2 regions of the Laceyella tengchongensis genome follow, and region 2 is predicted to be linked to the other one. Evidence: riboswitches for the same ligand, from Rfam matches in the RefSeq annotation. Region 2 holds a riboswitch; the other holds the start of a gene.
What was found. A riboswitch is a leader RNA that binds a small molecule or an ion and turns the genes downstream of it on or off. The one in region 2 is predicted to bind cobalamin.

Region 1 (11,161 bases), on a different contig from region 2:
ACCTGTACAGAAGGGAAGGTCGGTCTACTACTTATTCACACCCACGTCTCTTTAAATTGCTCTTCCTTAAAGCCGACGGTCACTTTCTCCCCATCGGTGACGATCGGGCGCTTGATCAACATCCCGTCGGAAGCAAGCAAGTCTAGCTTCTCATCGTCGCTCATCTCTTTTAATTTCTTCGACAAGCCCAACTCGCGGTACTTTTGGCCGCTGGTGTTGAAAAACTTTTGGATCGGCAATCCACTTTTCTTAACCAGATCTGCCAACTCTGCTTTGGACGGCGGTGTTTCGACGATATGTTTCTCTGTCACCGCCACCCCGTGTTCCTCAAAAAACTTTTTCGCTTTGCGGCACGTTCCGCATTTGGGATACCAATACATCACTAACGCCATACCTGTGTCCTCCTCACATCTCACTTTCGCGCACTCCGCAGTTTACGTTGTGCCCTGATCCTTTTTCTCGTCCGTGTGAAACACCCGCACGCCGCGCTTATATTCCACATCTGCCATTCCTGCCCGCACATTGGCCACCCGCGCCACAGTGAAGAAGAAGTCCGATAACCGGTTCAGATAACGCCGCACTTCGACGTTTGTTTCTTGCTCCCGGCACAAGCTGACAACCAACCGTTCTGCCCGGCGCGTCAACACGCGGCACACATGCAAAGCGGCCGATAGCGGGGAGCCCCCAGGCAAAATGAATCGTTCCAGTGGTGGGCATTCCTGCTCATACCGATCAATCAATGCCTCCAACCGGGTCACCATCTCCGCTGTCACCCTATAGCGACGATTTTTACCCGCTTGGGCCAAGTCTCCCCCGGCATCAAACAATTCATGCTGAATTTCGGTCAAATCTTGGAGCAAATCGGCATGGATCGCCGGGTCCAACCTGACGATTGCCTCACCGACAAACGCATTTACCTCATCCACCGTACCATACGCTTCCACACGGATATCATCTTTCGACACACGTCCGCCAATGACTCCTGTCTTGCCTTCATCACCCGTCCGGGTATAGATTTTCATCGTTCGCGCTCCTCCCCGTTCTCCTGTGCTTGCATCGCTGTCAATAACACTTGCGGAACCCCGAGCAACGGATGTTCCACCACAATGGGAGACATGCCATAAACCGCTTCGACCATCTCCGGCACAATCACCTCGTGCGGAGTACCCTGGCGCACGATTCGTCCCTGCTTCAACACCAGCAGGCGGTCACAATATTGCGCGGCCAGATTTAAATCGTGCAAGACCATGATCACGGTCAACCCGCATGACGCCTGCCACTGTTTAATCCAATTTAACAAGGCGAACTGGTATTTCAGATCGAGATAGGCGGTGGGCTCATCCAGCACGAGCAACACCGGCTCCTGTGCCAGCGCCCGCGCTAAGGACACCCGTTGTTTCTCGCCGCCGCTAAGGCCTGCAAAAATCCGCTCGGCCAAATGTTGGCTATCGGTCTGACGCAACACATCAGCCACGATACGCTCATCCCGCTCCCCGAGCCACGGCCAGCGCCCTAGATGGGGATGCCGCCCCATCTCCACTATTCCTTTGACAGTGAAATAGATTTCCCCTACCTCTTCTTGGGCCAAAACCGCGATTTGCCGCGCCCGCTCCTTGGCTCCCATCTCCGCCAATGGCCGGCCTCGCAACCACACCTGTCCGGTGTCAGCCTTTTTCTCCCCCACTAAGCACGAAAGGAGGGTGCTTTTGCCGCTTCCATTTGGGCCAATGATGCCGACCATCTCCCCCGACGCCACTTCTAAGCTGATTTCATGGAGCACCCAGCGGCCGCCCAAGCGCTTGCCAAGCCCTTCCGCCCGCAACAACATGGTCTTCCCTCCTCTCTTAGCCATGCCATTTATGTTGGTGCTTGCGCAGAATCACCGCAAAAAATGGGGCTCCCACAAATGCAGTAATGACACCCAACGGCAATTCGCGCGGCTCCAGAACCACCCGGGCCAACGCATCAGCCCAAATGAGGAAGATGGCTCCCGCCAGCAGGGAGAGCGGAATCAGCGTCCGATGATCCCCTCCGGTCAGCATCCGCATGATATGCGGGATCACCAGCCCAACAAACCCAATCATTCCCGCCACTGACACCGCCGCCCCTGTCATCAGCGACGCGAGCAAAATCAACCCCAAACGAACTTGACTGACAGACAGTCCCAAATGCGTGGCCGAACGATCTCCCAGCGCAAACAAGTTCAACTCCCTGCTGAACAGCCAACACAGCGCAAAGCCACTAACGCAAAACGGCAAGACCGCTTCTACATGCTGCCACTCACGTAGCGCCAAACTCCCCATCAACCAAAATTGAATCCGATTGAGCTCTTCTGGGGACAGCGAGATGATCAAGGTGAGCACCGCGCCGAAAAACGCCTGCACCACCACTCCCGCCAGAATCAGCGAAGTCACCTGAAGATGTTTCCGAATCTGCGCCAAGCGCAACACAAGCAAAACAGAGACTGCGGCTCCGGCAAATGCGGCCAGCGGCAACGACCAACTGCCCAACAAGGACAGCCCCCAGCCCGTGATCACAATGAGCGCGCTACCAACCGCCGCCCCAGACGAAACGCCCAAGACATAGGGGTCAGCCAGCGGGTTGCGCAAAATCCCTTGAAACACGGTTCCGGCAACAGCGAGCGTTCCACCGATCAACGCAACCAAAATCACCCGAGGCAACCGCAATTCCCATATGATCACCGCATCCGGGTCCATGCTTGCTCCATTTCCTGTTAGGACATGATCGACGATCACCCGCCAGACCGTGCCGATTCCGATCTCCGCGCTTCCCACCGACACGGCGGCGGCCAAAGAAAAAAGAAGGCAGAGGAACAATCCTCCGCCCCAAACAAACGCTTGCCCCTTACTCACTTCTGTTCACCGAATCTTTCAGGGTAAAATTGCTCGGCCATTTCCTTCACCCCTTGAAAGATCCGCGGACCGGGGCGGTTGGTCAGATTCGGGTCAACCACATAGACGCGTTTCCCCTTGACGGCATTCACCGTCGACCAGCCTTGGCGTTTCAGGATTTGGTCTGTGCTTCCATAAGAAGAAATGATAATATCAGGATTCCATTTGACCACTTGTTCGGCCGACACTTGGGGCCATCCTTTCAACCCGGCCGCCACATTCACGCCACCCGCGGTTGTGACCAATTCATTCATAAATGTGTCACCGCCGACAGTGTACAGTGTCGGGTCCAACTCCACAAACACTTTCACCCGTTTATCCTTGGGCACATTGACCACTTTGGCGTAAATGTCGCGATGCTCTTTCTGCATTTTGGCGATCAACAAGTCTGCTTCGCGCGCCGTATTGGTCGCTGTGGCGATGATTGCGATCGAACGGTAAATGTCTTTAAAACTCTTAGCGTCCAATACAAGAACAGGAATGCCCAGTTTTTTCAACTGCTCCAGCGTCGCTTTGTCATTGGCGCCGTTGGCCAGCACCAAATCCGGCTTCAAGCTAACCACTTTCTCCACATTGATCTTAAAGTCGCCCACTTTGGGCAATTTCTTCACTGCGGCCGGATAATCATCATTGGTCGTAACACCTACCATTTTTTGATCAAGGCCGAGCGCGTAAGCGATTTCCGTGTTGCTGGGCATCAATGAAACAATGCGTTTGGGCTCTTGCTTGATAGTCACCTTGTTGCCCGCTTGGTCGGTCACCTCTACCGGGTATTTCACCGCTGCCGGTTTAACCGGCGTGTTGAGGCGTCCCTCCGTCCCGCCGGATGGCGCGCAACCCACTGCGCCAAGCACTAGCAACAGGCTCAGGCACAGCAGTCCCCATCGTTTTTTCCACTTCACACTCATGACTTCCGCTCCTTTCTTGATGCACACATAAAAACCTGTGCTTCCTTGAGGGCACAGGCTGGAGAAAGGCATGCGAAACAACGCGGGACACTGACCCGCCACGCACGCGGTTCTCCTTAACCCGCGAAGGAGAACGCAAGTGGACGTCTGGAAAAGGCAGGTCTCCTGGCTTAGGGTTCATCGTCCAACTGCGCCTTCCCATCGACGAAGCGACAGTGGCTAGCATACGCTTGCAGTTTTCCTCTCCCTTCACAGTGGCGGGACCGCGCCGGATTCACACCGGTCTTCCCTCTTCGCTCTCTTATATAAGAAAGACCTTTTCCCTTATTCACTTCGTTCGTTATCATTATAATGGAAAGGGAAATCCGTTGCAATTTTGCAATTTCAGGCATCTTATCTGATTCGACCATCACAGGAGGAATGTTATGAACCGCATATCATTTGCGCTCGACCTGGGCAAAGAAGAACGCGTCATCCGCGGAGATTTGTTTCTGCCGGAAGACACCGGTCGGCCCGCTCCTACCGTGCTCGTCTGTCATGGATTTAAAGGGTTCAAAGATTGGGGCTTTTTTCCTGAGTTGGGGCGAAAACTGGCGGAAGCTGGATTGGCGGCCATCACGTTCAACTTCTCCATGAATGGCGTTGGCAAAGACCTCGAACATTTCACTGAGTTGGATAAATTCTCACGAAACACCTTTAGCCGCGAACAGGAGGATTTGGCCCGCCTTGTGCAAGCCCTGCGGCAAGGAGAAATCCCACAGGCAACACGATGCGACCTAACGAGATTGGGCATCATGGGCCACAGCCGTGGCGGCGGCAATAGTTTGCTGTACGCATTGGACCATCCCGAGGAGGTGAAAGCAGCTGTCGTCTGGAACAGCATTCACCGCGTTGACTTCTTCCAACCTGAACTGCTGGTAGAATTGCGAAACAAAGGCATTACCCATGTCATTAATGCCCGGACTGGCCAACGCTTGCCGATTCGGCGCGAAGTCTTAGATGACATTGAAGCCAACCGCGACCGTTTTGATCTATTGGGACGATTGCCTCAACTCACCCAACCGCTGTTGCTGGTGCAAGGAGGCCAAGATCTGCCCGGCTTATATGAGGGAGCCGTGCGGATGGCTGAAGCCGCACCACAAGCCACACTGCATGTGATCCAAGAGGCCAACCACACCATGGGCGCTGTACATCCGTTTGCTGGAATGACCCCCGCGCTGGAAGAAGCGATCCGAGTCACCACCGAATTCTTCACGCAGCAATGGGGGAAACAAGAATGAGTTGGGATTTCCAAGCCCGCAAAATTGCGCTTGCCAAGCAGGACGGGTAGACTAATATATAGGAAGGGCCATGGACTCACCGCCGTGAACGAGTCAAACGGCTTAACTACAGGAAGCGGGTGATATGAATGGAACCGCGTCAACCGGAAGAGCATCCCGCCTGTGCCAACCCAACCGAACGGAAAAGCCATCATTCCGAGAAAGTGAAAACCAACCTCACTTCCCGCCTAAATCGGATCGAAGGACAAGTGCGCGGGATCAAAAAAATGATTGAAAATGATACGTATTGCGATGATGTGCTTAATCAGATCTCCGCTGTACAATCTGCATTGAACAGTGTGGGCAAAATCCTCTTGGAAGGGCATTTGCGCAGTTGCGTCACGGAACGGCTCCAAGAAGGAGACACGGAAGTGATTGAGGAACTGCTCACCACCGTAAAAAAACTGATGAAATGAACGAAGCGGCTTGCTCCCAAAGAAGCAAGCCGCTTTCGTTTGCACCCATGCAATATATCACAACCGCGGATCGACCGGTTCCGATTCCAGCGCCATAACGCCAAATGCGCACGCATGGACGCGATGGAGCGGTTCCCGGTCGACAAAGCGCATCAACCCCTCCAAGCCAAGTGCGAATTCGCGCAAAGCGAGGGAGCGCTTCTGTTTCAAGCCCCGGTTTCTCAATCGAGTCAGATTGGCTTCTTCTGTATAGTCCGGGCCATAAATAAGCCGCAGATATTCCCGACCCCGGCATTTGACGGCAGGTTGTAGCAACCCTTTGCCATTGGCGGCGATAAAGGAGAGCGGCTTGACCACCATCCCTTCTCCGCCCGATTCAGTCATCTCTAACCACCAAGCGGTCGCCGCTTCCACTTCATCCGAATTTTCCACATTGACCACCAGGTAACGGGTGGCCATCAATATCCCCGTATCCTCACGGCAAATCCGCCCGATCGTCTCCATGTGCCACAAGTGGTCGCGATCAGTGTAAACCCGCCCCTCTGTTGCCAACAGGTGGAACGGCGCCAATTTATAATCGTTCAGATCATTGACCCGCCAGGAGTAGCGTCGGTACGACGCCACAAACTCTCGGCTGTTCTCCTGTTTCTCTTGAAAATGAGACAACAGCTCCTCGACACCCCGCCCGGCGGCGGCCGCCTGTTTCAGCAGGGAGACGGCTCCTGCCAACGCCTGGCGGCTAGCGGCTCCTACCAGGGCGTACTGTTGTCGGATCAACTCCTGCGCTTTGGCGGACCACGGCATCAATTCACAATCCAAGCACATCCAATCCGTCTGCAATTCATCCCACAAACCAGCACGGGTGATCGCTTGCTGTAACCGCTCAAGTATTGCCTGCTCCACCGAAGCATCCTCAAAAAAACGGCGCCCGGTTCGGGTATAGACGACACCCCAACCCGCGTCGGCCACATCAAAACGATTTAACGCCGTTTCTTTGTCGCGACACACAATCACCACCGCGCGTGATCCCATATGCTTCTCCTCACATATGACCTGCTTCACGCCGCGTTGCGCATAGTAACCAAAAGCTTCTTCAGGGTGTTCTAGATACCCAGGTTGTTCCGATGTTTCCGACGGGGACATCGTCGGTGGAAGATAAATCAGCCATTTGGGATCGATCGCAAACCGGCTCATCGTCTCCAAGGCGGCCGCAGACTGCTCTTTGCGGATGTGTACTGGGCGTCTCAACAATCGGGTTTGAATCCGATCAGTCAGCACGTCCTGTACATCGATGCGTGTTTCATCCCGATGCGAATTTGAAACCGCCGGGGACGCTTCCAGAGGACGCACCGGCTCCGCGTACACTTGCTTCGCCGCAACAGACACCAGCTCATTCTCAGGATAGCGGAGCGCCGTCAGCTTTCCGCCAAACACGCACCCTGTGTCGATGTTGAGCGTCCGATTGAGCCACGTTGGTTCTTTAATCGGGGTGTGCCCATATACGACCGTAGCCGATCCTCGGTACGATTCGGCCCAATTCAGCCGCACAGGCAGGCCGAATGCATCGATTTCGCCCGTCGTTTCGCCATACAAAGCAAAATCGCGGATCACGCCGGAGGCCCGTCCTTGATACTCTTCTTTCATTCCGGCATGGGCGACCACCAAGCGACCTTCATCCAGCACATAATGGCTAACCAAACCACGCAGGAAATTACGCACCTCTTCAATCCATTCCGGAGGTTCCTTGTCCAATTGGGCCAAGGTCACTTCCAAGCCGTGCTTAACTTGCACATTTCGTCCGTCCAACTTTTTCAACAGCTTCACATCATGGTTGCCCGGCACACACAATGCTGCTCCGCTCTCCACCATACTCATCACCAGCCGCAACACCGACGGGCTATCAGGACCGCGGTCGACCAAATCACCTAAGAAGATCGCCTTCCGCCCCACCGGCGGCTCCACGTGCACCTTGTCCCCCTTGTCTACCACGCGGTAACCCAGTTGTGTGAGCAACTCCACCAATTCCGCATAGCAACCGTGCACATCGCCAATGATATCGAACGGCCCCGTCTCATCGCGTTTATCGACCCATAGCCGCTCCCTGACGATCTCCACCTGCATCAGCTCTTCGGGCTCTTGCGCTTTATAAATGTAACGGAACCCTTCCTTTTTTAGATTGCGTAACGAACGCTTTAACGCTTGATGTTGCCGCTTGATCACATGCGAGGGCAACTTCCGTTCTCGCATCGCATTATGTTCGTGGCAGACGCTTTCCGCCATATTCATCACAAACGCCACTGGGATCATGTGATATCTTTTGGCCAGCGCAATCAGTTCTTTGCGCCCGTCGGCTTGTACATTCGTCGCGTCGATCACAGTGAGCCGCTTTCGCTCCAGCCGCTTGGCCGCCACTTGGTGCAACAATTCAAACGCAGCGCTGGATGCCGACTGATCCCCTTCATCATCGCTCACCATGGCGCGAAAGAAGTCCGACGACAACACCTCTGTCTCTTTAAACACCCGTCTGGCAAACGTAGATTTCCCCGACCCCGATGCACCGATCAACACGACCAGCGCACACTCTGGAATTTTCCATTGCATACTGGTCACCTCCTCGCCTTCCCGGCTTTTCATCATGCTTCAATCTCCTTTCGAAATAGAGCCAGCTGAGTTGGGGCGCCCACAGCTTCGTCAAGCGGCCCGACCGGATGAAAAGACACCGTATAGCCGTTCCGTTTTGCAAGCAGTTCAGCCCACTCCGCAAACTGTGCCCGCGTCCACTCAAACCGATGGTCATGATGACGAAATTTCCCTTCCTCCAACCCCTCAAACAGGTCGTTGTACTCGCGATTGGGCGTCGTCACGATCACGGTGGCTGGCCCCAACTCACCAAACACCAACTGTTCCAGCAGAGGCAGACCATCCGGTTCAATATGCTCAATCACTTCCACGAGGCTAACCGCCTCAAAGCCTTGCAACCGCTCATCCCGGTAAAGAAGTGATCCCTGAAACAGCTCTACCTCTTCTGGCAACCGCTCCCTGGCCCGTCGCAAAGCTTCAATGGACACATCCATTCCCGCCAGCTTAGCGAATCTCCGCTCCGAAGCGAGCAACCGCAACAACTTCCCTTCACCACATCCGAGATCCAAGATGCGAGATGCCCCAGATTCGCGCAACAGCTGGGCCACCGTTTGCAGGCGGATGTCATTTAAGCGCTGGGGTTTTTCGACTTGCTCTTCCCCACCTTCCTCCAGCGCGGACGATTCCGACCACTTAGCCAAGGCTTGGTCTGCCAACCTGCGCTGGTATTTCAGATAGCGCATCGTAATCCACTCCCGCTCCGGATGTTGCGGCAACCACTCTTCGCCGTGGCGCAACAGTTTGGCTACCTCGTCTTCCCCCACCCAATAATGCTTTTCATGGTCAATGGCTGGGATCAGCACGTAAAGGTGGGACAACAAATCCTTTAGCCGAACCGTGCCACGCAAAGTCAATTGGACATAAGGGCTGTTCCCCCACTCCGGATATGCCTCATCCAATGGCAGAGGAGCAACTTCCACTTCATACCCCAATGGCGCGAACAACCGGCGCACGCGTTCGCATCCTCCAGAAGCGGACAACACCGGCAAGCGTGCTTCCAACGGAACCGCTTGCTCCACCAACTCCGGTCGCTCACTGGAGCGCCCCGCCAACGCCGATGAATACACCTGGCTCAAGGCTACACTGAAGAAAGAAGAGGCGACATATGGCCGGTCATTAACATACTGATCCAAAGCGAAGCCGGAACCATGCGGTCCCCGGCCACGAACCAATTTCACCGGGTCCAGTTCCATCAACAGCACGGCCGTGCAACGTGTTTCGCTCACTTCTGGGTAAAACACATGCGCTTGCCCATACGACAGCGCAAAGGTGTGCACGCGTTCGGGATGCTTGTGAAGCAAGTAGCCCAAATCAGTGGCCGGCTCCCTCTGATATGTAATTTCCAGATACATATTACCAAATCTCCTAAAATTCAATTTATAAATAAGATAAACTATTCACTTAATCATCTTATATCCTTAAATATATCAACACAACTCTTTTTCATCCAGAAAACGACAAACCGCCCTCCCGCGAGGACGGTTTGCTTTACCCATTATGAACGGCGCAACACCTGTTCTTTTAATCGGTGCTTCATTACTTTGCCCAAGCCGTTTTTGGGCAACTGCTCCACAAACATCACTTCCGGCACTTTGTAAGCCGCCAACCGCTCGCGGCACAGATGAATCACCTGCTCTGCTACAAGCGCGCTACCCGGTTTTTTGATAATGCATGCGCATGGCGCTTCTCCCATCACTTCATGCGGAACGCCAATCACCGCCACTTCTAACACATCTGGCAACTGATGGATCACTTCTTCGATTTCACCGGGGTACACATTGTCCCCACCATACACAATCACATCTTTATAGCGGCTCGATATGTACAAGAACCCCTCTTCGTCCACATAACCGGCATCGCCCGTATGAAACCAGCCATCGCGCAACACCTTGGCCGTCGCCTCTGGATTGCGCCAATACCCTTGGAACAGATACGGACTTCTGACCACGACCTCCCCTATCTCACCCGGCGGCAACGGCGCGCCCGTTTCGGGGTCGGCAATTTTCAGTTCCACGCCAGGGGCCAGTTTGCCGACTGAATCGGCTTTGTTCAGGCCCATAGTCGGATTCCACCCGCTGATGGCCCATGCTTCCGTGCTACCATAACCTTGCCCCATCACCAACCCCAGCTGGCAATATTCTTTGATAAGCGAAGCGGGCACATGCGTCCCACCGGAGGAGAGAAAGCGCAAGGAAGACAAATCCCGGTGTCCACGCTTCAACTCTTCCAGCATGTAGCGGTATACCGCCGGAAACGCGAACATAACGTTGATCTTCTCCCGCTCGATCGTATCCAAGATGGCAACTGGTCGATCATCGGCCAAAAATACCATGGTGACGCCATGCTTGACATTGCTGACCATCATCATGGTGCTACTCATGTGGAACAACGGATGCACGGCCAAAAACTTCGTTCCTGGTGGAAAGGTCTGCCGAATCGGTTCGACGCTAAAGTAAGCGTCCACTCCCTTATGTGAAATCATGCAGCCTTTAGGCAATCCCGTCGTTCCCGACGTGAACAGCATAAAAGCGAGATCATCATCAGCCAGCAAGACATCAGGTGGTTCCGTGACCGGATACTCCGTGAACACTGCCGCAAAACTCTCCACCAACGACAAGCCCTCACCCACCGGCAACACATGAGGCACGGTGGCTTTCTCTTTCACAAACTGCAACGCATCTGCATACTCTTCATCATAAAACAAAACCTTTGGCTCAGCGCTCTCCATAATGTTAGACAGTTCATATGCCGTCAATCGCCAATTCAGGGGGATCACCACCGCCCCCACCCGAATGGCGGCAAACAGAATCGTTGGAAAAGGATGATGGTTTTTGCACAAGATACCAATCCGATCCCCTTTTTCCACACCCAGTTCGAGTAAGTAATGTGCCAATTGGTTAACCCGCTCATAAAATTGCCGATAGGTAAACCGTTCTGCTCCTCCGACTACCGCTTCCACTTCCGGT
Region 2 (11,161 bases):
GCCCGCCGCTTCCAAGCCGGCCAAAGCAGTCGACAGTGTTTCAATCGTGGCGGCATTGATAACCAATCGACCACCCGTCCGCAATCGGGAACAACACACCGTAAGTAGCTCGGACAGCTCTCCACCACTCCCGCCGATGAATATCGCGTCAGGATCAGGCAACTTGTCCAACCCTTGGGGCGCTTTGGTGTGAACGGCGTGGATGTCGGCACGGAACTTGATGCAGTTCGCTTCGATGTTGGCGATGTCCGCCTCATTTTTCTCAATTGCATACACTTGGCCGTGCGTTGCGCACTTAGCAGCCTCGATCGCCACTGAACCGGAACCGGCTCCAATGTCCCAGACAACACTTTCTTTCTGCAAACGCATCTCTGTCAGGCTGAGCAGGCGAATCTCTTTTTTCGTAATCAGCCCTTTATCCGGCTTGCGCTGAATGAAGGCATCATCATCCATGCCCATGAACCAAGGCTGGCTTCGTGCCCCGTCCCGGCGTTTTAAGATCACGATGTTGAGTGGAGAAAACTCCGCTTGCGCCATTGGCTCCAACTCCCACCAGCCCGCCCGTTCATCCGCGCCGCCCAAATTCTCAGCCACAAACGCCTTGTATTCAGTCATGCCGAACCGCAACAAATAGTTGGCAATTGCCCCAGGCGTATTCTGGTCATCCGTCAGTAGCGCCACCATATCCTGCCCGTCGATGCGTTGGGCCAAGCCGAACAACGGGCGGCCATGGAGACTTTCTACCGGTACCCCTTGCCAACTTTCCCCCATGCGGGCGAACGCCAGCTGTAACGAACTCACATGGGGAAGAATCTCCACCCGCTCTCCGCCGAGACGCCGCACCAGCAAGCGACCAATTCCATAGAATAGGGGGTCGCCCGAAGCGAGCACAACCACGCGCCGCTCCGCCATCACTTCGGCAATCCGACCGATCATGCCCATGATGCCGCCTTTGAGTACCCACTTCTCTCCCCTATGCTCAGGAAAATAAGCCAAATGGCGCTCTCCGCCGATCAAAACATCCGCTTCTTCAATCCATTTCCGGCAATGCGGGGGGAGTCCATCTTTCCCGTCCGCACCGATCCCAATCAGTTTCACCATCTGTGCCACTCCATTCCGCCCTCCCCAACAGTTCACCCTTCATTTTCACCAACACCGTTTCAATCGTCAGGCCTCCATCCACATGCCGCAAGCCTTGACGGCAGACCAACTGGCTCAACCGCGTGAAAAACGACATCCGCCCGGCTTCTTCCATCAGCTGGCCCGCGTGGGTCGCGCTGTTAGCCTCACGTACCGCCTGCACCAAATCGGGGGGTGCCCCCACTTCCTCCGCCACCGCCGCCAAAAAACCAAAGTCGACCGCGGCGCTTTTGGAGTGAACCATCATCACACCTTGGGCTACCTTGGAAAACTTGCCCATCATCCCTACTAAACTCACTCGTTCCACTCCGGCCCGTTTGGCGTGTTTCAATGCAAAACCTACAAAATCGCCCATCTGGATAAAAGCTTCTTCCGGCAGATGAGGGAAACACTTCATCGCATGTTTTTCACTGCTACCACCCGTAGTCAACACGAGATGACGGCAACCATTGGCTTTGGCCACTTGGATCGCCTGCGCCACACTGGCCCGGTAAGCAGCAGTTGAGAACGGAACCACGATCCCCCGCGTACCCAAGATGGAAATGCCACCGATAATTCCTAAACGGGCGTTCAACGTTTTCTGGGCGATCACTTCCCCTTCTGGAACAGAGATTACCACTTTGACACCCCGGTTCACCCCATGTTCGGCTAGCACCGTCTCCACCGTCTCCCTGATCATCCGCCGGGGCACCGGGTTGATGGCCGCTTCCCCCTCCGGAATCGGCAAGCCCGGCTTAGTCACCCGACCCACACCGACACCACCGTCAATCTCGATTCCTTGTTCACGCAACCAGGTGACGGTGGACACAATCGTCGCTCCGTGCGTGGCATCGGGGTCATCCCCGCCGTCTTTGACCGTACTGGCTCGCGCATGGTTTCCATCCATCCGTACCTCATCCATGGCAAACACCGCCTTTTGGCCGATCGGCAAGCGGATCGTCACCTCTCGGACGGCTTCCCCGGTGATCAACGAGAGCAAAGCTGCTTTGGTCGCCGCCGTCGCGCAGGCTCCCGTAGTATATCCCGTACGGAGCGGCTTTTCTTCGCTTGCTGCCTGCGTTGACTTCATGTCACGCTTCCATCTCCCGTTCAGCCATCATGGCTAAGGCATTTACAATCGCCACCGCCGTCGGACTGCCTCCCTTGCGGCCCAAGTTGGTGATAAATGGTACATTTAGCTTCAACAGCTCCTCTTTCGACTCCGCCGCAGATACAAAACCTACAGGCACACCCACGATGAGCCCTGGTTTGGCCACCCCCTCCCGAACCAGGCGAATCAATTCCAAAAGCGCCGTGGGGGCGTTACCGATCGCGAAAATGCCGCCTTCGGCCTCGGCGACTGCTTTCCTCATCGCCACAATCGCTCTGGTCGTCCCCAACCGTTTGGCTTCTGCCATCACATCGCTGTCAGAGATATACACTCGCACATCGCTACCAAATTTCCCTAAACGCATTTTGTTGATCCCCACCTGCACCATCTGCACATCAGCCACGATTGGCTTGCCGGCTTGGATCGCTTGGATGCCCGCTCGCACTGCATCAGGATGAAACACAACACTTCGGCCCAACTCAAAGTCGGCGGTTGCATGAATTACCCTCTGCACAATGGGAAATTGCTCCGGCGCAAAATCATGTGCCCCCAATTCGTCGGCAATCATTTGAAAGCTTAAATTCTCAATCTCCTGAGGTTTAGTGGTGACGGGACGAAAAGACTCACTCATGGGACATTCCTCCTAATTCTGCTCGCACCTGATCTAGCACTTGATCGATCTTATCCAAGGCGCGGCCATATTCGATCCGCGGCCGGGAAATGAGCACCACATGTAACCCCAACTCCAAAGCGGCCTCCACCTTCTCATCGACCGAACCGATCTGCCCGCTCTCTTTGGTAATGACGGTGGTCACTTTATAATGTTGGTACAAGACCTTGTTCAATTCTTTGCCAAACGGCCCTTGCATGGCGATGATATTCTTCTGCTCCAAACCCAACCGTTCGCATTTTTCCATGTTATCCTTGTGTGGCAACATCCGAGCAACCAACCGCACGCCCGGTTCCGACAACAATCTATGGGCGAAGATGTCCAACGTTTTGCTCCCTGTCGTCAGCATGACCACCCCTTTTCGGCGCGCCGCCGCTTCCGCCGCCTCTTGATAAGAGGATACGGTCTCGATGAGGGGATGACGCTCGACCTTCCATTCCGGGCGTTCGTAGCGGAGATAGGGGATGCCTGCGCTATCAGCCGCCAGGATCGCATTTTTGGATGCTTCTTCGGCAAACGGGTGGCTGGCGTCCACCACCATGGCAGCACCTTGTTCCTTTAGAACGGCAACCATTTCATCCGCCGTCAATCGACCCACCCGCACAGAAACGCCTGCTTTCCGCAAGCTGTCGGCGGCACTTTCGGTCACAACCGAGGCCACGAGTGGATACCCTTCTTGTTGCAACAAACAAGCCAACTCACGGGCATCACTTGTTCCGGCCAACAGAAAAATCACTGCTGTTCCCCCTTCAATGGTCATGGTGGTGATGATGGTCATGATGATGGTGGTGTCCGGTAGCGACCGCCTGTTTGGCCAAGGTTTCCCAGTCCAACGCCTGCCCCTGCTCCAACTGGTCGACGCGGTGTTTCCAGATATCCACCAGCCCTTCGTCACACCCGAGGTAAGAAACCATCACCGCTTCTGCACCGACGTTGGTCTCATTAAACTCACGCACCATCCTCTCCATCCGCTTGATCAGCACGCCGGTAAATAAGAAATACGGCAACACCACCACCCGTTTGGCACCCAATCGAAGGCACCGGTTCAATCCTTCGTTAAGCCGTGGGTCCGTCACCCCGATGAAGCAAGCTTCCACCCACGGGACAGGCAAACGTTCCCACAACAGGCGGGTGATCTTATACAAGTCGCTGTTAGCGTTGGCATCACTCGATCCCCGCCCCACCAGCAACACGGCCGTCTCTTCCGTTTCCCCAACCCTAAGCACGCTCTGAAGCCGCGCTTCCAAGATGGGCAATACCAATGGCTCCACCTCAAGCGCCCGCGCGTATACAAACCGAACATCGGGATAGGCCGCTTGCGCCTCCTGTAAAAATAAAGGAATGTGCACTTTGGCATGCCCTGCCATGAACAGCATCAGCGGAATCACTTTGATCGAAGTAGCCCCCCTGTCAACAGCTCTCTTCACTCCAGCATGCATGTCCGGCTGGGCAAATTCTAAGAAACAAGTCTCCACAATCGGTTCCGTAAACTTGGTCGCCATCTGTGCGGTGAATTGCAACAATTCTTCATTCCCCTCAGCATCACGGCTTCCATGCCCCACAAACAATATCGCTTCCATCTCGCTCTCTCCCATCCGTTGAAATTGGACGCGACCTGTGCGCCACATGCTCTTCCGAGCCAGAACGATGAACTCATACTGCCTAATCGCCACAAGCAAGCGGTTCAATCGTGATCTGGCCTTCGGTGTATCGGAACCCGCCAATCTCTTCCACCCGTTTGAAGAATTTATGGAAGCGCTCATTGGGCTCAGCCTGTTCTTTGTAGGCGCGCACCGTTTGTTCAACCGCGGCGATCAACTCATCAGGGGTGAGCCCTTCCGCCACCCGTTTGGCCACTTGGGCGTTGCGCCCAATTTTCTTGCCTCCCAAAAACAAATCATACGTGCCACGGCGATGTACGATTGCAATATCCTCAGTCACCGCTCCGTAGCAAGCCATTGCACAACCGTTAAACCCAATCTTCAGTTCCTTAGGGACACCCAAGCCCCCAATCCGTTTCTGTAATTCCTCCAACTGCGGGATCGACTCCCCCTTGTCCCCATCACAAAAATCACAAGCCTTCAGTTGGACTACATTACCTACTGGCTCTAGAAGAAGTCCCGCCGCGCTCAACTGCTCCACCACGCGATCCGGGTTTTCCGTCGGCACTTTCAGCAACAACCGGTGATCGGGCGTATAATGGATCTCACCCTCTGCCCCAGCCACCTCTGCCAGACAGCGCATCTGCTCTGGTGTGATTTTTTTCTCTGCCAAGCCTGCTGACACCGCCACTTCAAAAATCGACGCGACGCCTGTCTCGCGCCTTTCCAACATCGACAGCGCTTCTTCAGCTAACTGCACGGGACTCATCTCGTCTGCCGCGTCCGGCGCACCCTCAGCTTCGAGGGCCCACGGCTCTGCCTCTGGACGCAGGCGCTCGTGCGGTTTCAAAGCCTGCACGGTCTGGTCCAACGTATATTTGCGCTGATATCCGCGCGGCGTAATCATCAATCCTTCATGCACAAACGTGCTCCCATTGCCGATCAGCACGGTGGTGAGCATACCAATCTCGTGATCCAGCATCCGGCCAAGGGTGGTCACCACCACCTGCTGCCGTTCGCGATACGCGCTCTTCACCAATCCCACCGGGGTATCAGGGGAACGGTATTTCAAAAGGATTTTTTGCGTTTCAATGATTTGCTTGGTTCTGCGCCCGCTACGGGGGTTGTACAAGGCAATGACAAAGTCGGCAGCAGCAGCGGCTTCAATCCGCTTTGAAATCACTTCCCATGGAGTCAGATGATCGCTCAAGCTGATGGTGCAAGCATCGTGCATCACCGGCGCTCCCAACAGCGAAGCGCATGAGTTGATCGCCGAAATTCCAGGGATCACCTCCACACCGATGCCGGTTTCCGGGTGCCACCCTTTTTCAATCAACACCTCGTAAACCAAACCGGCCATCCCGTACACACCAGCGTCACCGCTAGAAATCACCGCCACCTTTTTGCCAGCTTCCGCCAGCCTGACCGCCTCCTGCGCCCGGCTCACTTCTTCCGTCATTCCGGTGCGCACAATCTGTTGCGTCGTCAAAAGCGGACGGATAAGGTCTACATAGGTGTTGTACCCGACGATCACTTCACTCTCCATCAGCGCATAACGGGCACACGCCGTTATGTGCTCCGCATGTCCCGGCCCAAACCCGACCAACAAGATCTTGCCAACTGGACGGCCCATCCAATCACCCCATCTCAGGATATAATTGAATATTAATTCTATTAAAAATGTTCAACCATCAAACCGAATAAAATCTCCCTCTAACACACTTTGACCTGTCAGAAAATGAAAAAACACCTTCCGCTCACTCGGGCAGAAAGTGTTTATAGGCGCAGAATCGCAGACACCAAGCAGATACATCCCACATAGGCACATGAATCTCTTGCCGTCCCTATAAACACCTCCCCATCCGCGTAGGTCAAGCGGTGTTGTCAGAAAAGGCAGGTCTCCTGGCTCATGGATCATCGTCTTAGCTTGAATCTGGCCTTCCCATCATCGACACATGCAGTGGCCAAACTCAGACTCCCCATTCACAGTGGCGGGACCGCGTCGGATTCTCACCGATCTTCCCTCTTCGGGAGCGCAGATCTTGCGCTCCACCTTTCCCCACAAAGATATTCATTTTTTAACAAAATCATTATATTGAAATTGTAACTTACTAGCCTGCATATTTTCAATTTTTCCACCGGCATTATCGCAGAATAGACGCGCCCATTTAATCAGATGCTTTTAATTCCTTGATTATTCACAGTTGATTAATAGTTTAAATCAGGCCAACTTTCTGATAGAATACACACCCGTCCCCACGTCTTCTCCATGCCGCTATCCATTTTTCGTACAGGGGCTCATTTTTCAAACACATACAATCTGCCGTTTGCTGGTGTGCCCAAGCGCGGCCCCTTAAATCCTCTTTTCAGGAGTTCTTGCCGCATGGACACCATCAGTATCCCATGGCTGACAATCAGCGTGTCTTCCCCGTTGCGGGACATGATTTCATCTATGACGTCCGCCAAGCGCCTCTGTACATCCTGTTTGACCTCTATTTGCGAGCGGTGGTTGCAAAGCCAAGCTCCCCTCATAATCAAACCCCAGGCCCAAAGTGGCAATTTCACCTCATGGTTGCGAAAAAGCGGACAGATCGGGATTTCACGCAATGCTTTCGTCACTGTGATCGGCCCTTGATAAATTTTGCGCGCTGTTTTTTCCGCCCGCGGCAAATCGCTGGTGAAACAGCGTTTCCATGCGATATCTCCTAAATCCACTTCGCCTTCTTCTATATCAGCGACATCATACTCCTTAATCCATTGCGATAATTCCTGTTGTGTCAGCAAAAATTTTTTCGGAAAATCTTTCTTCACTTTAAAATGACGAACCAAACCGATTTTCATGCATTCCATCCTTTCTGCTTGAAACAGCCGCCAGCGACCAGCGGAACAAGTGAATGAAAAACAATGCGGAAATAACGAAGGGTTCGTATTCCAATCTCCTTTTCTCTCGCTTCATTCACTCATCGGGAAAAGGTTCTCCGTATGGCCATCACTTTTATCTTAGAAGTTACTCATTTTGCCCCATCAACAATCCAATTATATAATATTTTTTATAATCTAATAAATAAAATTGCAGGAAGGGGCAAATCTCAGGTCGTATCCATGCCCGCTCAGTGCCAATCTGCGAGCTCATTGCAAAGAGAGGTGTATCCCCATGGAAATCACATTTACACTGTGAACGAACCCTATGGCGTGAAGCGAATGAGAAAATGGTTTTGGAGCCGCTAGCCTATTCATCAGACACGCTCTAGCGAACACTATTTCCAAGCGCAAAAATTCGCCGGTACGCCCTATGCCAAACAGATTCGCACAGTGAAAAAACCGAAAGATGCTGCACAATTGGGGCGTAGCCGCAAACATCCCATCCGCCCTGATTGGGAAGAGGTGAAAGAACAGGTGATGCGCACTGCCGTTTACCACAAGTTCAAATTCATGCTGATCTACGAAGCCTGTTGCTGCCCACTGGTGACGAACTGATTATCGAAAACTCCCCCATTGCCTATTATTGGGGCTGTGGAGCGGATGGAAGCGGCTTAAACCGCTTGGGTGTGATCCTGATGGAAGTGCGGAGCCGCTTGCGGCAAGAAGGCTGATACATCCATTTGTCCCACGCGGGTTGTCGGCTTATTGGCAACATAGCCCCTAAGCAATGGTTGCGTCTTGTACACATGGTTGCAGGGCGCTACTTTCAAATACTTGGGGGTGTCTATCATGTGAATCTGCGCTACGAGACTTCCACGCCTATTTGACTTGAAAAAAAGCATTGAATTACCCTCTTAAATTTGCTAGCGTGGACGGAAGATGCGCATTGAATTCAATATAAGAGGAAGAGAACAATGAATCAAACACATTCCGTAAAACAAAAAACACACCAGTTTCTGATTATTTTATTACCTATTCTCGTGACCCAATTGACTCTGTTTTCAATGAACTTTTTCGATACGGTGATGTCAGGCCACGCCAGCGCCCGTGACTTAGCCGGGGTGGCGATCGGTTCTAGCATTTGGTCTCCCGTCTTCACTGGGTTGAACGGGATTTTGCTATCGTTGTCCCCGATTGTCTCCCAATTAGTCGGGGCCAAGCAGAACAACGAAGTGCCATTTAAAGTGATTCAAGGCATTTACTTGGCGGTGGCCATAGCATCCGCGGTCATCCTGTGCGGGACTTTTCTCCTTGATCCCATCCTGAACGGAATGAGCCTTGAAACACAGGTACGGCAGATCGCCCACGACTATTTAATCGCGCTGGCATTTGGCATTGTGCCACTATTTATCTATACCGTCTTGCGTTGTTTTATGGATGCGTTGGGTCAAACACGGGTCAGCATGTTCATCATCCTGCTGTCCTTGCCGATCAATGTCGGGTTGAATTATCTGCTGATCTTTGGCAAATGGGGCTTTCCCCGGTTGGGTGGGGTCGGAGCAGGTTATGCTACGGCGATTACGTATTGGTGCATCATGTTTATCAGCTTCGCAGTGATCGCTCGAGTCAAACCCTTTTCCGACTATCGCGTGTTCTCTCGATGGTTCCGACTGTCTTTGTCCGCATGGAAGGAACAATTGAAGATTGGCGTCCCCATCGGGTTTGCGATCTTCTTCGAAACCAGCATTTTCGCCGCCGTCACGCTACTGATGAGTGGTTATGATACGGCGACTATCGCCGCCCACCAAGCGGCGTTGAATTTCGCATCGTTCCTCTACATGGTGCCCATGAGCATCTCCATGACCTTGACCATCGCCGTCGGCTTTGAAGTGGGGGCGAAGAGGAGCAAAGACGCACGCCAATACAGCTTCCTAGGCATTGGGATCGCCCTCATGATGTCCGTGATTTGCGCCATCGCGCTAATTCTCTTCAATGAGCAGGTGGCCGGATTTTATACTACCGACCCTACCGTATTAGAACTGACTAAACAATTTTTAATCTATGCCATCTTTTTCCAATTATCAGATGCCATCGCCACCCCCATTCAAGGGGCGTTGCGCGGGTACAAGGACGTCAACTCCGCATTTCTGGTAGCCCTCATCTCTTACTGGATCTTGGGGTTGCCGATCGGTTATCTGTTGGCAAACTACCTGGCATTCGGCGCGTTCGGTTACTGGATTGGCTTGATCTCCGGCTTGGCCTTCGGCGCGATCTTCCTGATGGGCCGCCTGCTACGAATCCAGCGCCGCCACTCAGCACCGTCTCCCGCCAGACAGTTGCGATGACCAACAAGCCGGAATACAGCAGGCTGATATCGTCCATCACAAAAAAACAGCACTCCCCACCATTCGGATACGCACTGGGGAGTGCTGTTTTTTATGAAGGCATAGGTGTCGGCGTCGGCGCCGCATAGCCATCCTTGTACTTGCTGTCGATGATTTGCCGAATCTCTTTCAACGATTTCCCCTCTTGCTTCAGCATGGCCGACTCCGCCGCAATATCTAGGCAAGTGCCGCATTTGGTGCCATGCGAATCCCATACGACCTGGCCGTTCGGTTTCATCTCGTGGATGAAGCAATCCAGATTGCTCTTATGTCCAACACTTTCTCCGCAACCGCAATAGCAGGGCATCGATTTCAACACATCGGCGTTCGCCGCGGCAATTTGGTAGATCTGCCCTACCTTGGGATCTAACCCCTTCACAAATGAAGGCAACACTGTTACTCCCGCCGTCAATTCGCGAACATCGCCAGCTACATGCTGTTGTCCGCCATGGTTAGCATAGCTCGTAGAATCGTGGGATTGCGTTCCCTCCTGAACGCCGCAACCGGTCAAACCGCCGACGATCATCAACGCCCCCAGCGCGATCGCCCATTTTTTCTGTTGCACATGCATCCCCCTTTACCTCGAATTCGGAAAACCACATGAAAAATGATAACACACAATGTCACTAAGGTGTGTCTGGCAAATCAAGTTGGTGGGGAAGAAGCGTCGGAAAAACCTTTTCTTGAGGAGCGCCGATGCACAAGTGAAGCGAATGAGAAAAGGGTTTTGGAGCCGCTGGCCTATTCATCAGACACGCCCTAGCCGCCGGGAACTTTTTGCCGACACTTTACAGCCACAGAAGAGGGCAGGTGATCTGCATGCAGGCGCTTTTCACTTGCCTGATAGGATATGGTACCCTATCTTTATTAGGGCTTTCTTTCTTCCTTGTGGTTTTCGCTATGGCCTATCAAACCAACTTTGGAAGCTTTTGTTTAATTGACTTGGAGGTTTTTGCTCATGTTACATATGTTGATTGCCGATGATGACGTGAACATCAGAGAACTGGTACGCTTTCATTTTCAGAAAGAAGGATTTACCGTGTTTGAAGCGGCAGATGGGGAAGAGGCGATGCGAATTTTGGAAGAAGAGCAAATTCATTTGGCTGTGGTGGACATCATGATGCCGCGCAAAGACGGCTATGAGCTGTGCCAAGACATCCGCGATTTTTATGACATCCCCATTATCATGCTGACAGCCAAGGATCAGCTACTTGACAAAGAAAAAGGATTTCAGTCTGGAACCGATGATTATCTGGTCAAACCGTTTGAACCGAAAGAATTGCTGTTTCGGGCCAAAGCATTATTGCGGCGCTACCGCATGGTCAATGCAGATTGCATCCAACTCGGGCAGACAGTGATAGACCGCAAAAGCTATGAAGTGCGGTGCCGCGGGCAGACGATTATCCTTCCTTTG

Region 1: another riboswitch for cobalamin. It lies ahead of QQZ12_RS10600 (ABC transporter substrate-binding protein); the one in region 2 lies ahead of cobJ (precorrin-3B C(17)-methyltransferase).

What each region holds. Positions count from the first base shown of each region.
Region 1 is NZ_FXTU01000004.1:237,277-248,437, reverse strand. Features, by position in the region: gene QQZ12_RS10620 (arsenate reductase family protein) at 36-392, opposite strand; gene QQZ12_RS10615 (cob(I)yrinic acid a,c-diamide adenosyltransferase) at 435-1,022, opposite strand; gene QQZ12_RS10610 (heme ABC transporter ATP-binding protein) at 1,019-1,828, opposite strand; gene QQZ12_RS10605 (FecCD family ABC transporter permease) at 1,845-2,873, opposite strand; gene QQZ12_RS10600 (ABC transporter substrate-binding protein) at 2,870-3,820, opposite strand; cobalamin riboswitch at 3,959-4,155, opposite strand; gene QQZ12_RS10595 (alpha/beta hydrolase family protein) at 4,246-5,100, shown strand; gene QQZ12_RS10590 (metal-sensitive transcriptional regulator) at 5,229-5,555, shown strand; gene QQZ12_RS10585 (polynucleotide kinase-phosphatase) at 5,613-8,192, opposite strand; gene QQZ12_RS10580 (3' terminal RNA ribose 2'-O-methyltransferase Hen1) at 8,189-9,547, opposite strand; gene QQZ12_RS10575 (class I adenylate-forming enzyme family protein) at 9,691-11,161, opposite strand, start outside.
Region 2 is NZ_FXTU01000003.1:341,035-352,195, forward strand. Features, by position in the region: gene cbiE (precorrin-6y C5,15-methyltransferase (decarboxylating) subunit CbiE) at 1-1,110, opposite strand, end outside; gene QQZ12_RS08645 (cobalt-precorrin-5B (C(1))-methyltransferase) at 1,031-2,209, opposite strand; gene QQZ12_RS08650 (precorrin-8X methylmutase) at 2,211-2,861, opposite strand; gene cobK (precorrin-6A reductase) at 2,854-3,636, opposite strand; gene QQZ12_RS08660 (sirohydrochlorin chelatase) at 3,650-4,624, opposite strand; gene cobJ (precorrin-3B C(17)-methyltransferase) at 4,563-6,134, opposite strand; cobalamin riboswitch at 6,377-6,573, opposite strand; gene QQZ12_RS08670 (histidine phosphatase family protein) at 6,800-7,342, opposite strand; partial or broken gene ybiA (riboflavin biosynthesis intermediates N-glycosidase) at 7,805-8,094, shown strand; gene QQZ12_RS08680 (hypothetical protein) at 8,035-8,265, opposite strand; gene QQZ12_RS08685 (MATE family efflux transporter) at 8,338-9,708, shown strand; gene QQZ12_RS08690 (PCYCGC motif-containing (lipo)protein) at 9,800-10,318, opposite strand; gene QQZ12_RS08695 (response regulator transcription factor) at 10,700-11,161, shown strand, end outside.